DNA from 3 places in the Corynebacterium hansenii genome. Region 2 is predicted to be linked to each of the others. Evidence: predicted binding sites of a transcription regulator. Region 2 holds the regulator's gene; each other region holds the start of a gene.
What was found. Region 2 encodes LexA, which represses DNA repair genes until DNA is damaged. Its sites were predicted from a motif close to CGAACANNTGTTCG; they were not measured.
Positions count from the first base shown of each region.

Region 1 (3,277 bases), 470 kb from region 2:
GTGATCCGCGATGATTTCGGGAATCGTGCGGTACGGGCGGGCGTCGGAGTGCTGGGTGGCGGACATCGAGTCGGTGTTCCTCTTTTCCGTGTCGTGGTTTCCGTGTCGTGCGCTCTCGGGTCGCGTTTTGCGGCCGTGTTGTGCGGCGATTTGCCGTGGTCGCGGGCCCTGAGCTTCGCTCATGCCAGTGTACCGATCGGTGCATTTTCGGCCGGGCGCCCGAAAACGTCACAGCGGAGTGCCCTGAACCATCACGGGAGCGGAGGCTCGTCGTCCTCCGATCCCGCCGCCTTCCTCCGGCCGAAGAATCGCCGCATCCGCCGACCCGGCGCGAGCCAACCGAGCGGATGGTGATTTTCGCGGGGCGCCCGCTCCGGATCCACCGACTTCGGCGGAATCCAGCGCACCTTCGGGTTCTCCGGCTCGGCCGCCGGCGGGCCGGAGCTTGACGACGGACCCGCCTTCGTCGTCCACCACCGATTCTCGTCGGCTCTGTCGTCGTCGATCGTGCCGTGCATGACGAAGTCCGCAAGGGTCAGCCCGTCGATGTCGGTCAGGCCGCCGGTTTCCCACCGGTCGATGTGGTGGATGTCGCAGTAGGCCGGCGGCGAGGATGATCCGGGTGCGGTGCTCATGCCCTCCTCGGCGCACAGCGCGAGGTACTGGGCGAGCGACCCGCAGCGCCGCGAACGGCCGAACCACAGGGTCTGCCCCCGGAGGTCCATCACCGACAGGTGGAAATCGCGTGCGTCGGCGTTGCGGACGGCCTCGGATATGGACATCGTCGTGCCCACGTCCGTCAGGGCGGTGCCGGTCATGCGCGCCAACTCGGACACGTGCATGGTGGCCACGATCGACGTCGTGCCGCGTTTGGGGCGCAGGCGTTTGGCCGGGCGGAGGTTCGGCCTGACCGGAGCGCCGCCGGATGCTTCGCCGGGTGCTCCACTGGACGGTCCGCCGGGTGCTCCACTGGACGGTCCGCCTGGTGCTCCACCGGGCGATGATCCGGGTGAGCCATCCGGGGCGGCCGGTGGGGTGCATCCGTCAGATTCACCATCATCCGAGCCTGGCGCCCCGTACCCGGCGGCGATGGCGGCTTCCACGGCGTCGTGCCGGCGCTGGTCGGCGGTGCGGTCGTCGTCGGCGCCGTCGGGAAGCAAATTCCCGGGGCCTGCGTAATCCGCGAACAGCCGCCTCAGGATCGCGCCGAACTCGGGGGTCACGTGGCCGCTGATGCGCGACATGTTGTCCGCGTCCGGCTTCGACAGCCGCACGCTGCGCCGCCGCTGCCGATCCTCGTCGGTGTACGGATCATCGAGGCCGAGCAGCGCCCGCAGCATCGGCCCCAGGTGCTTCAGGTCGTCGACCTGCACCTTGTCCAGCAGGTCGGCGATGTGCGGGTCCGCGACGTGCACGAGCTCCTCGGCCTTGCGCGGCAGCCCGTCGAGCGCCTTGTCGATGATCTCCACCGCATCCGCGCCGACCACGCCCTCCGCGACGCGGCGCCGCACCGCCGGCAGATCATGCTTGGGCGGCGTGTTCTGCGCCTCGGGCCGCTGGAGCCGGTGTGCCGCGGCGATCCTGCGCCGGGCTTCCGCGCGCGACACGTGCGCATTTTCCGTGAACGTCCGCATGACCTTGGGCGTTGGCTTTACGACGCGCCCGTTCGCCGTCGCCGACAGATACTCCGCGTCGACGATCGCGAGTTTGCGGCGCGCGGTCTCGAGTTCGACGTAGAGCTCGTGGCGGGCGTCATCGCCGAGGAGATCCCAGCCGGCGGTCATGGATTCCACCGCCTCGGTGAAGCGGCCGACGGCGGCGCGTAGGTCCGTGGCGCCCGGGACCCCAGGATGTTCCGCAGTCCCCGAAATCCCCGAAGTACCCGGCGGGCGCCCCGTGCCCGACCGGTTGCGTCCACCGCCCCCGTTGGTCATGGGAACAAGATATCGAACGTCCCGGATTGGAATCCGGCAAAAGGCCCCAGGATCGAACAAACGTACGATACGGGTGTGAAAATTTGCTACCGGGGCGGAATCTCGATGATCGGCGCGTTCGAACACCGGGTGTGAAACGGCGGCACCCCCTGCCGGGCCGCGCGCGATCCGAGGGGCCGTCGGAAAGCGAAAGCGGTCGAAAGCAGGGGGCGAACGCCGGGAATGCGGGCGAGAACCTATCGGGCGGAGACGCGGACCTCGTCGGAGGCGTCCGCGGCGTCGCCGGACAATCGGGCCCGGCGCGCCAGCAGCTCGCGGGTGCGGGCGGCCGTGAGGCGGGCGTAATCATCGGCCGGCAGCACATGGTCGCCGGCGGCATCCATGGACAGGGCCAGGGACGAAATGTACCGGGGCGAACCATCCGGAGCGTCGATCGCCGAGCGGACCATGTCCGGGCGCTCGAACGCGATGCCGGTGACGCAGCAGGTCAGCTCGAGGTCGGAAGGGTTGCCGTGTTCGTCGAGGTAGGGGGCTTCGATTCCGTCGTCGACGCGGCGCAGGTACCAGCGGCCACCGGTCAGCAACGCCATGGCGACCGTGCTCGCCACGGCCAGCCCCGCGGCGATCAGGGGCGAGTACGGCTGGACGCCGGCGCCGAAGAGGCCGAAGAACACGGCGATGGACCCGCCGCCGGAGACGACGACCGATGTGACGCCGACGGGATTGACCGCGTGGAGCATGCCGCGCCGGAACTCGGGCCGCCGGGGCGACAACCCCAGCAGATGCTTGTTGAACGTGATGTCCGCCGCCACCGTGAAAATCCACGCGATGGCGAGGTTCGAATAGAACGCCAGCACCGAATTGACCACGGAGAACATGTCGAACTCCATCAACGCCAGCGCGATGGCCAGGTTGAACGCGACGAAGGTGACGCGGCCCGGGTAACGCTTGGTCAGGCGGGTGTAGGCGTTGGTCCAGGCCAGCGAGCCCGAGTACGCGTTGGTGACGTTGATTTTGATCTGCGAGATGACCACCAGCACGACGGCGAGGGTCATCGCCAGCCACGCGGGCATCATTTCGCCGTAGACGACCAGGAATTGGTTGACCGGCTCCTGCGCGTCGCCGGGGGCGCCGCCGAGCATCGACATCAGGTAGATGGCCAGGAACACGCCGATGATCTGCTTCGCGGCGCCGAGGATGACCCACCCCGGGCCGCCGGCGATGACCGACGCCCACCACGACTTGGCGTTCTCGGGCGTCTTCGGCGGCATGAATCGCAGGTAATCGATGTTTTCGGCGATCTGCGCGGTCAGCGCCAGGCACACGCCGGAAGCCAGCATCAT
Region 1 is NZ_CP047211.1:1,835,057-1,838,333, reverse strand. It holds gene CHAN_RS07980 (amidohydrolase) at 1-66, opposite strand, end outside; gene CHAN_RS07975 (HNH endonuclease signature motif containing protein) at 252-1,934, opposite strand; gene CHAN_RS07970 (purine-cytosine permease family protein) at 2,171-3,277, opposite strand, start outside.
Region 1: a site for LexA is predicted at 1,988-2,001, ahead of CHAN_RS07975 (HNH endonuclease signature motif containing protein). Genes of this name have one in related genera too.

Region 2 (3,277 bases):
CCGTCGCGGCGGGAGCGGGACTGCGCGCCATCGAGGAAGGCTCCATGACGCTCGTGGACGGCGCGAAGGGACTGATCACCGTCGATCCGGACCCGGAGGTCGCGGACGCCGCGGTGGCCGAGGCCGCGCGGATGGCGGAGAAGATCGCGGCATGGTCCGGTCCCGGGCGCACCGCAGACGGCGTGAGCGTGCAGCTGCTGGCCAACGTCGGAGACGGAAACGCCGCACGCATCGCGGCCGAGGGCGATGCGGAGGGCATCGGCCTGTTCCGCACGGAACTGTGCTTCCTGTCCGCCGCGACGGAGCCGACGGTGGAGAACCAGGCCGACATCTACGCCTCGGTGCTCAAGGCGTTCCCGGATTCGAAGATCGTGCTCCGAACGCTGGACGCCGGCTCGGACAAGCCGTTGGCGTTCGCGAACCTCGATCACGAGGACAACCCTGCTCTGGGCGTGCGCGGTCTGCGCATCTCGCGCTCGAGCTCCGGCCTGATGGAGCGCCAGCTCGACGCCATCGCGTTGGCGGGGGAGAAGGCCGGCCGCGGCGAGGGGGCGCCGACGTGGGTGATGGCGCCGATGGTGGCGACGCTGGAGGAGGCCGAGTGGTTCGCGGGCCTGTGCCGCGAGCGCGGCCTCACCCCGGGCGCGATGATCGAGATCCCGGCCGCCGCGCTGATGAGCCACGACCTGATGAAGGTGCTGGACTTCGTGTCCATCGGCACCAACGACCTGACGCAGTACGCGATGGCCGCCGACCGTCTTTCGCCGCACCTGGCATACCTGACGGATCCGTGGCAGCCGGCTGTGCTGCGGCTGATCGACATGACGTGCAAGTCGGGCCGGGACACGGGCACTCCCGTGGGCGTTTGCGGCGAGGCGGCCGCGGATCCGTTGCTGGCCTGCGTGCTCGTGGGCCTCGGCGTGAACTCGCTGTCCGCCGCGGCCACGGCCCTGCCGGGCGTGGGCGCGCAGTTGGCTGAGGTCACCGCCCAACAGTGCGCCGATGCCGCCCGCGTCGCGCTGGATGCGTCGGACGCCGACGGTGCCCGCGCCGCCGTGCGCGAGCTTTTCGGCTTGGAGTAGTGGCGGGCCGCCGGCAATTGTGTCCCGTGACGTTGCGATTGGCTTCTGCGGCGGTTGAGCCGTCCCGCCACCGCAACCCGCTGGGATGCACCGGCTAACCCACCCCGAATGCGCAACCCCACCCGCTGTAACGGGTGGGGTTGCGCATTCGGGGTGGGTTTACGTCAAAGTGCCGTGCATCGACCGGATGGAGGGAGGGCGGGTGCCCGGTGCGGCGATTCTCCGGCTGCCGCCTCCATCGGTGGGCGTCCGCCAGCCCATCAGCCTGCGTTCGTCGCGGGCACCCACCGGCACTGGACCATCCCAGGTCCCGCGATGCCCCAATAGCCGGCGTCCGCAGCCTCACGCGATATGACGGTTAAAGCCGTCGCAGGACGCTGACGACGCGGCCGAGGATGGTCACGCCCGCGTCGACCGGAATTGGCTCGAAGGCCTCGTTGTGGGGGAGCAGCCACTTGCCCGAGCGGTCTTCGTGCCATTCCTTGACGGTGGCCTCGCTGTCGGCCCCGCCGTCGATCATCGCGGCGACGTAATCGCCGTTCTCGGCGGTGTGCTGCGACTTCACCACGACCCAGTCGCCGTCGAAGATGCCCGCGTCGACCATCGATTCGCCGACGACGCGGAGCATGTACAGCTCGCCGGACTCGACGAGCTCGGCGGGCAGCGCCATGTGCTCGTCGATGCTCTGCTCCGCGAGGATCGGGTTGCCGGCCGCGATCTGGCCGACGATGGGGACGTAGGTGGGGGCGGCGGCGCCTTCCGGAACGTCGGGGACGGTGGCCGTCTTCGGCTTCGGACCGGGCTTGCCCGCGTGGGTGTCGAGCTTCTGCTTCAGATCGCGCACGTCCACGGCGCGGGGCTTGTGGGGGTCACGGCGCAGCGCGCCCTTCTTCTCCAGTTCCTTGAGCTGGTACGCCACGGAAGATGTCGAGTTGAGCCCGACGGCGTCGCCGATCTCCCGGATGCTCGGCGGGTACCCGCGCAACGACACCGCGTCCTGGATGACCTCGAGGATCCGCCGCTGGCGATCGGTCAACGCTTGCTTGCTCGGCTGCTTCTTGTCGGCCATGTTTCCACTCCCACTGGGTTAGGTCGTGCTCGATTGCGTCGTGCTCTGGTCGATCGGCCATCGGGACGATCGGGTCTGCGAACCCGTGCCTGCCGTTCGAACACGACACTACACCAAACGACGACGGGGTGGCACAACTGTTCGAAGTTTTCGCCCCCGTGTCTGGACGGGATCCGAACGCGGTGCTATAAATCGAACACAGGAACGCAGTCGAACATCCGTGCAGTGAATTCGGGCGGCATTTTCGAATCCGTTTCGTATCCTGACCGCGGATGACCGGATGGAAGGAACCAACCGATGACCGCCTTTATCGAAGACTACCGCACGTCCACCGTGAACTGGTACAACGACGACTTGGGACTCTACGTCCCGTCGTGGGTCGGGGAGCAGTCGCGCCCCGCGTCGCCGCCGGAGCGCGACCGTGGTAAGGCCTCCGGTGTTCGAACCGGTGCGCCCGCGGATCGAACGCGGGTCCGCACTTCACGTCGGCCCTCCAGTCGTCGCCCGGGCGGTGTTTCCGGGCCCTCGCGGCGTCCGAACACACGGGGAATGAAACTCAATTCGGCGCCCACCCACGGTGTTTCGAACATCGCGCACGTGCGCGACGGGCGTTCGATCGTGCGGGGCCCCGTCCAGGGGGTGCGGCGCAATGCCGTCTCCCTCGCCATCGTCGCCGGCGTGGGCGCCGTGTTCGGGCTCATGCTCCACTTCTCCGGGTTGGGGGCGCCGACCCCCGATGCCCCTCCGGCCCCGACCTACGTCGGCGTCTCCTCCACCGGCGCGAATGGTGCGTCGGACACGGCGGACGCCGCGCTCAAGTAGGGCAGCCGGCGCACCGTCGAGTGGCCTAACGGGCGATTAAGAGGTGGCCGCCCGGCCCCGTATGCTCGTATGCGTGCATTGCCAGTTTTGCCACCATGACCAGACGAAGGTCATCGATTCGCGTCTCATCGACGACGGTATGACCATCCGCCGCCGGCGGGAGTGCCTGGCGTGCGGGAAACGTTTCAGCACCCTCGAACGGTCGCAGCTCATCGTCGTCAAGCGGGACGGCGTCGTGGAGGATTTCAGCCGCGACAAGGTGATCCGCGGCGTGCGACGCGCGTGCCAGGGCCGAGATCTGCCC
Region 2 is NZ_CP047211.1:1,360,192-1,363,468, forward strand. It holds gene ptsP (phosphoenolpyruvate--protein phosphotransferase) at 1-1,082, shown strand, start outside; gene lexA (transcriptional repressor LexA) at 1,441-2,151, opposite strand; gene CHAN_RS06045 (hypothetical protein) at 2,701-2,973, shown strand; gene nrdR (transcriptional regulator NrdR) at 3,047-3,277, shown strand, end outside.

Region 3 (3,277 bases), 1.4 Mb from region 2:
CCGACGGCGACGTCGTCGCCCACGTGATCGTCGATGCGCTGCTGTCCGCGTCGGGCCTCGGCGACCTCGGCAGCTTCGTCGGGGTGGGGCGCCCGGAATACGACGACGTCTCCGGTGAGCGCCTGCTTCGGGAATGCCGGCAGCTGCTCGAGGACAACGGGTTCGTCATCGGCAATGCCGCGGCCCAGATGATCGGCAACCGGCCCAAGATGGGGCCGCGCCGCGAAGAGGCCGAGCGGGTCCTGTCCGGTTACATCGGAGCCCCCGTCAGCGTCTCCGCGACGACGACGGACCACATGGGGTTCACCGGTCGCGGCGAAGGTGTCGCGGCGGTCGGCACCGCCGTGGTGTGGAAGAAGCCCGACTCGCAGTAGTTTCGCCGCACCCCGCCGCCGAGGGTGTTTCGCCGGCGCATGGCGGGGCCTCACGCCGCCGCCCCGCGCTCGGCGTTGAAACGCACCCGCCGCTTCCCGTCTGACGCGACCGGTTGGGCCCATCCCGTGAGGCCCCGCGGATGATTGGTTCTCGGGGTCATGTGACCGCGCCGTGGATCGGCGCGGGTGTCGTCGTTGTCGGAGTGGTGCCGCCGGCACAGCAGCGTCAGGTTTTCCAGGTCCGTGTTCCCGCCCAGGGCCCATGCGACGAGATGGTGCGCGTCGCATGCGTCCGGCGGTCGATTGCATCCCGGGTGCCTGCACGTCCCGTCGAGAAGCTGAAGTGCTATCCGCTGGTCGAGACTCGCCGACCGCCGGGTTCGCCCGAGCTTCAGCTGCGATTCCACGACCGGGGCATCCGGGTCGATGATGGCGGCGTACATGAAGTCGGAAAGCCCGAGCCGGAGCAAGTCGATCAAACCGAGCTCGACGCCGGAACCGGCCTTGACCGTCGTCCGCGTGGGATCAATGGGGCGTACATTCGGTGAGCGCCCGGCGGCGGGATCGACGCCGGTCGCCGCCGCGAGATCCTTGAGGTTCAACGCCGCGACGACCGTGCACATCGGTTTCCCCTTCACCCTCGGGTGCGCCTCATGCGCCGTCCGCAACGCGAGGTCCAGCGCATCCGCGTTGCGCTGCATCGGGGTTCGACCGTCCTCGTGGCTGCCCTTCTTGATCCCGTGCGCGAGCAGCCACGCCTCGAGCAGTGCCACCGTCGCCGCATCCAGGTATCCGCTGACCTTCGCGCCGCCGTCGTCGTCCTGCTTGCCGACGGTCAGCCTCCTCTTGCCGTGCGCCGCATTCGGGTCCCGCGGGAATCGTCTGTTCTGCTCCTTGACGAGCTGCCTGCACAATGCGCCGGCACCGTGTGGTCCGTGGGCGGGGGAGCGGGCGATCACTTCATCCGCCAGATCCGACGCGGAACGCTCCGCCCGCTCGTCGAGCGATTCCAGCTCCTTCGCCACATCGGCGATTCCCCGCAAAGTCACGTCGCCGGCGCGCAGCGCGGCGTGGGCGGGGCCCTTCAGTTCGGGATGGCCGCTCATGAACGCGCAAGCCCGGACCCGCGACATCGCCTCGCGGCGCGGCAACTGCAGTTCTTCCACCAGATAGTCATCGGGATGCGTGGTCCCCGTCATCCGGGACAACTGCTCCGCCGCCACGGTCGCGGTGACCTGCGCGTCCACGACGGCGAGCCCCCTGCGCGCGGTTTTCAGCCGTTTGAGTGCCGGCATCAGCTGCATCAGCTCCGCCGCCGACAGGGAGCGGTATTCGCATGTGCGGGCGATCTTGACCAGTGCATCCGTCACGGCGCGCGTCAATGCGATGAGCTCCCCGATGCTCGTGGTTGGCCTGGCGGCCAGCCCGGTCCTGTTCCTCTGTACTGCACTGAAGCGTTCATTCATGGCCGCCCGTTCCCCCTCATGTCATGGCGCGTGCCGGAATCTCCGGCTTCGATCATAGGGTCCATGCGAGTCGAAAACAAGAGCGAACCGAAAGTTAATCGAACGTTCATTCGTGGTCGAATCGCGTGTTGTTGGCGCGGCTCCTGAGGCAAGTGGGGCGGATGTTCGTCGTAAAGCGAATCATTTGCCCCGCGCCGATAGCTGAATCATGCGAAGTGAACGACCCTCATCGAACGCCCCGTGAACCGCCGGTGAACAAACGGTGTGTCCGGCGGGGAGGGCCCAGGTCATGTGCCGCGCAAGCGTTCGGGAGGCACGGACGCGACCGCTACACTCGGGGGCGTGAACTTCCGAATCTTCGATACCGCCACCCGTGAGCTGCGAGACTTCGAGCCCATCCGTGCTGGGCACGCGTCCGTCTACCTGTGTGGGGCCACCCCGCAGGCGATGCCGCACATCGGCCACGTGCGTTCCGGTGTCGCGTTCGACATTCTGCGCCGGTGGCTGCTGGCGCAGGGGCTCGACGTCGCGTTCGTGCGCAACGTGACGGACATCGACGACAAGATCCTGACCAAGGCCGCCGAGCATGGCCGGCCGTGGTGGGAGTGGGTGTCCACCTACGAGCGCGAGTTCACCTGGGCGTACGACCAGCTGGGCGTGCTGCCGCCGAGCGTCGAGCCGCGCGCGACCGGCCACGTGACGCAGATGGTCGAGTACATGCAGCGGCTGATGGACAACGGCTACGCGTACGACGTCGACGGCAACGTGTACTTCGACGTCGGTGCGTGGGCGGCGTCGGAGGGCGGCGACTACGGTTCGCTGTCCGGCAACCGCGTCGAGGAAATGGAGCAGGGCGAGCCCGATTCGCCCGGCAAGCGGGGACCCAACGATTTCGCGCTGTGGAAGTCGGCGAAGCCCGGCGAGCCGTCCTGGCCGACCCCGTGGGGCGATGGCCGGCCCGGCTGGCACCTGGAGTGCTCCGCGATGGCGACGTACTACCTCGGCGGCGAGTTCGACATCCATTGCGGCGGGCTGGATCTGCAGTTCCCGCACCACGAGAACGAGATCGCGCAGTCGCACGCCGCCGGCGACGGGTTCGCGCGGTACTGGATGCACAACCATTGGGTGACCATGTCCGGCGAGAAGATGTCGAAATCGCTGGGCAACGTGTTGTCGGTGCCCCACATCCTGGAGAAGGTGCGGCCGGTCGAGCTGAGGTACTACCTGGGCAGCGCCCACTACCGCTCGGTGCTCGAGTACTCCGAGGAAGCGCTGCAGGAGGCGGCCGCGGGGTACCGGCGGATCGAGGCCTTCCTCAAGCGCGCCGCGGACAAGTTCGGGGAGATCGAGATCGGGGAACGCCCCGAGGCCTTCGATGCCGCGATGAACGAGGACCTCGCGGTGCCGCGGGCCCTGGCCGAGCTGCACAATGCGGTC
Region 3 is NZ_CP047211.1:2,730,331-2,733,607, reverse strand. It holds gene ispF (2-C-methyl-D-erythritol 2,4-cyclodiphosphate synthase) at 1-374, shown strand, start outside; gene CHAN_RS12130 (HNH endonuclease signature motif containing protein) at 425-1,744, opposite strand; gene cysS (cysteine--tRNA ligase) at 2,183-3,277, shown strand, end outside.
Region 3: a site for LexA is predicted at 1,940-1,953, ahead of CHAN_RS12130 (HNH endonuclease signature motif containing protein). Genes of this name have one in related genera too.